Regions from separate parts of the Arthrobacter sp. OAP107 genome, predicted to be linked through region 2. Evidence: riboswitches for the same ligand, from Rfam matches in the RefSeq annotation. Region 2 holds a riboswitch; the other holds the start of a gene.
The links. A riboswitch is a leader RNA that binds a small molecule or an ion and turns the genes downstream of it on or off. The one in region 2 is predicted to bind glycine.
Positions count from the first base shown of each region.

Region 1: linked by a shared signal. The riboswitch ahead of gcvP (aminomethyl-transferring glycine dehydrogenase) and the one ahead of gcvP (aminomethyl-transferring glycine dehydrogenase) in region 2 are both predicted to bind glycine.

Region 1 is NZ_JBEPOK010000001.1:4,246,546-4,248,740, forward strand. Features, by position in the region: gene gcvP (aminomethyl-transferring glycine dehydrogenase) at 1-887, opposite strand, end outside; glycine riboswitch at 1,075-1,173, opposite strand; gene ABIE00_RS19450 (TetR/AcrR family transcriptional regulator) at 1,274-1,813, opposite strand; gene ABIE00_RS19455 (MFS transporter) at 1,881-2,195, shown strand, end outside.
Region 2 is NZ_JBEPOK010000001.1:4,880,153-4,882,347, reverse strand. Features, by position in the region: gene gcvP (aminomethyl-transferring glycine dehydrogenase) at 1-1,395, opposite strand, end outside; glycine riboswitch at 1,542-1,642, opposite strand; glycine riboswitch at 1,847-1,944, shown strand; gene cycA (D-serine/D-alanine/glycine transporter) at 2,093-2,195, shown strand, end outside.

The DNA.
Region 1 (2,195 bases), 630 kb from region 2:
AGACCCTTCTGCACGGCCATGTAGGCCGCGTGCGGGCCGCCGTAGAACAGCGGAACGCCCAGGCGCTGGGCGGAGCCGACGGCGATGTCCGCCCCCTGCTCCCCCGGAGGCGTGATCAGGGTCAGGGCCAGCAGGTCAGCGGCCACGGTGACCAGGGCGCCGCGTTCCTTCGCGGCGGCGATGACTTCACTGTGGTTGAAGACGCGGCCGGAGACACCGGGCTGCTGGAGGACGACGCCGTTGATGTCGCCGTCGGGCAGTCCCTGGGAAAGGTCGGCGACCTCCACCTCGAAGCCGAGGGCCTCGGCGCGGCCCTTGACGATTGCGATGGTCTGCGGCAGGCAGTCCGCATCCAGGACGGTTTTGCCGTCGTGGGCAGTCTCGTTCTTGTTGGCCCGGCGCATCAGCAGCACGGCCTCGGCCACGGCGGTTGCTTCGTCCAGCAGCGAGGCGTTGGCGATGGGCAGGCCTACGAGGTCCTGGACCATGGTCTGGAAGTTCAGCAGGGCCTCGAGACGGCCCTGGGAGATCTCCGGCTGGTAGGGCGTGTACGCGGTGTACCAGGCGGGTGCTTCCAGGATGTTGCGGCGGATCACCGGGGGCGTCACGGTGTCGTAATAGCCTTGGCCGATCATCTGCACAGCGGTCTTGTTCTTGGCCGCGAGCTTGCGGAGTTCGGCGAGGGCTTCAACCTCGCTCAGCGCCGGGGCGAGCTGCAGCGCGGAGTCCTGGCGGATGTCGTTCGGCACTGCCGTATCAACCAGCGCGTCGACGGTGTCGTACCCGACGGCCTTAAGCATGGCTTCGACGTCGGCCTGGCGGCGGGCGCCGATATGCCGGTCGACGAAGGACGAGGAGGCTGAATTAACGGTCAAAAGGAACTCCATAACTAAGGCGACGCAGGGTACGCCACATTGATTCGGGTTCCTCCCCGCTCTGTATTGGACCTGAGAGTTTCCGCGTTGCTGCACTTTCGCACAGCACCGCTTGCACCGTCGGTGAGCAGAGCATGCCCTGAACCGTCCGCGAAGGCGGAACGTGCCGGGCCGGCAGCCTGCTGCTTTCCAGAGTTGCCTTGCCGCGGCGGTACATGGGCCTGAGAGATTCCTGGGGAGGTTTTGCTCCTACGGCGCCTGCTTGTACCTACTTGCAGGACTCTCCCGCCGCAGATCAAAGGCTTATTCAATTGAGCGGTGACAGCTGTCACAGAGGCTATTGTCCTACGCCGGGAACGCGTCTGCAAACTGTGGCAGCGTGGGCTGGCACACGCCACTCACCGCCTGAGTCGGTCAAGCGCGGAAAGGAGGCTTTCGACGTCGGCCGCGGTCTCGGACGGCGACGCTGCCGGCCCGATGGACAGCATGGCGTTGAAGTAGAGTCCGTCACCCATGTACAGGACGGCCCTGGCCAGGCCCGGCCCGACGTCCCGGGCGATCTCGTCCAGCCACCGCTGCTGGATGTGCGCGAACCGGCGCCGGGTCTCCTCGTGCGCCACCTCGGCCAGGCGTGTCGCGGCAACGATGGCACGGTCCAGCGGGGTGTCCGCCCAGACGGACGACCTGATGAAGTAGGCGGCCGCACCCTCGGTGGCCGCAGCCATGGCCTGGGCGTCCGCCTCCGCAAACTCATCGAGCCGGTCCAGCAGGACGCCGATCAGCGCTTCCTTGTTCGGAAAGTGGTACAGGAGCCCGCCTTTTGATACACCCGCGCGGGCAGCCACGGCGTCAAGGGTGGCGGCACGCTCCCCCACCTCGATCAGGAGGGATTCAAAAGCGTCAACGACTGCGCCGCGGGCGACCGGTTTTCTGGGCATGGCTTCCATCATGCCCGGTTCCGCACCAAGGTTTATAACTGTACCGTCTGGACGGTATAGTTAAGTTATGACCATGCACTCAGCATTTTCCCCGGAGCGCACTTCAGCAAGCCAGGCCGGCGGCGTGCGCGACTGGTTCGCCCTGGCCCTGCTGATGTTCCCTGTCCTCCTGGTGGCCGTGGACAACACCGCGCTGACGTTCGCCCTTCCGGCGGTCGCCCGCAGCCTCGACCCCACGGGCGTGCAGCTTCTGTGGGTGGTGGATGCCTATGCCCTGGTCCTTGCCGGACTCCTGGTGGCGATGGGCAGCCTCGGCGACAGGATCGGCCGCCGCCGGCTGCTGCTGGTGGGCATTTCGGGCTTTGCGGTGGTCTCCGCGGCA
Region 2 (2,195 bases):
CTGCAGGTACGCGGACGTGCGCAGTACGGCTTCGGGGAGTTCAAAGCCTGCTGCGTCACCCACGGGACCGGCGCCGAAGGCGACGGCGACAGCGGACAGCACCTCCGCCGTCGTTGTCTCATCAATGGAGACGCCCACGGTGTCCGCGTCGATAAGGCGCAGGTTGATGCCGCGGGCCTCTGCCGCCGTGATGACCTTGGTGGCCTTGCCGGGCACGCGCACGGTGAGGGTGTCGAAGAAGGAATCGCTGACGAGTTCGCGGCCTGCCGCCCGGAGGGCGGTGGCAAGGACACGGGCGTTGGTGTGGACGGTCTCGGCGATTGCCTTCAGGCCGTCGGGCCCGTGGTAGACGGCGTAGAAAGAGGAGACGATGGCGAGCAGCGCCTGCGCGGTGCAGATGTTGGATGTCGCCTTCTCGCGCCGGATGTGCTGTTCGCGGGTCTGCAGCGCCAGGCGGTAGGCGGGGGCGCCGGCATTGTCCTTCGAGACGCCGACGATGCGGCCCGGGAGCGTGCGCTCCATGCCGGTGCGCACCGCCATGTAGGCCGCGTGCGGTCCGCCGAAGAACAGCGGCACGCCCAGGCGCTGGGCGGTCCCGACGGCGATGTCCGCCCCCTGCTCCCCCGGAGGCGTGATCAGGGTCAGGGCCAGCAGGTCAGCGGCCACGGTGACCAGCGCGCCGCGCTCCTTGGCGGCGGCGATAACGCCGGACTGGTCCCATACCCGGCCTGAAACGCCCGGCTGCTGGAGGACGACGCCGTTGATGTCGCCGTCGGGCAGTCCCTGGGTCAGGTCGGCGACCTCCACTTCGAAGCCAAGTGCCTCGGCCCGGCCCTGCACGATGGCAATGGTCTGGGGGAGGCAGTCGGCGTCCAGAACGGTCTTGCCGTCCTTGGCTCCTGCCGCCTTGTTGGCCCGGCGCATCAGCAGCACGGCCTCCGCCACGGCGGTGGCCTCATCCAGCAGGGAAGCGTTGGCGACCGGCAGCGCAGTCAGGTCCTGCACCATGGTCTGGAAGTTCAACAGCGCCTCGAGCCGGCCCTGGGAGATCTCCGGCTGGTACGGGGTGTACGCGGTGTACCAGGCGGGTGCTTCCAGGACGTTGCGGCGGATCACCGGGGGCGTCACCGTGTCGTAGTAGCCCTGACCGATCATCTGCACGGCGGTCTTGTTCTTGGCGGCCAGGCGGCGGAGCTCGGCCAGGACCTCAACCTCGCTCAGCGCAGCGCTAAGCCGGAGGGCATTCTCCTGGCGGATGGATGCCGGAACGGCGGTATCAACGAGGCCATCGACCGTGTCATAGCCGATGTTCTTGAGCATGATGTCGATATCGGCCTGGCGGCGGGCACCGATATGCCGGTCGGCAAACGTTGATGGATGCGATTGAATCGTCATGAGGAACTCCAGGTCTGGCCGGCCACGGATGGCACGGCATGGATTGGGTTCCTCCCCGCTCTGTATTGGACCTGAGAGATTCCGCGGATGGTTCTCCGCTTGCACCGTCGGTGAGCCCGGTTACCCGAACTGCTTTCCAGAGTTGCCTAGCCGCGGCGGTACGGGGGCCTGAGAGATTCCTGGGGAGGATTTGCTCCTACGGCGCCTGCCCGGTGAATGACTGGGAGGACTCTCCCGCCACGGTTCGAAAGGCTATGAAGATGTGGGGTGATTCGGCTCACAAGCTACAGGACAATTCCGTCCATGCCAAATCCGGGCCACGTTTGACATTTCTTCGTGACCGAGACCACACTGATCCGGTGGCCAGCGGGGCTGCGCTTACCGGCATGGGCCGGAACGGCGGCCGCCGCCGGAACGCATAATTTCTTCTCAACATAACTGAAAATGCTTACGATCTGCGGCGGGAGAGCCCTGCCGGTACATTCAGCAGGCGCCGTAGGAGCAAACCCTCCCCAGGAAACTCTCAGGCCCACGTACCGCCGCGGCGAGGCAACTCTGGAAAGCAGGCAGGCACGTCCTGTCTCACCGACGGTGCAAGCGGACGACCCTGTCCGCGGAATCTCTCAGGTCCCATACAGAGCGGGGAGGAACCGAATCAGTGCGGCCGTCCAAGGCCGCTTGAACGATGGAGTTCCTTATGACGATTCATCCTCCTGCCTCCCCAGGCGGGTCGCCAGCCGGTGAGGCTCCCCGCCTGGAGCGGCAGCTGAGCAACCGGCACATCCAGCTCATCGCCATCG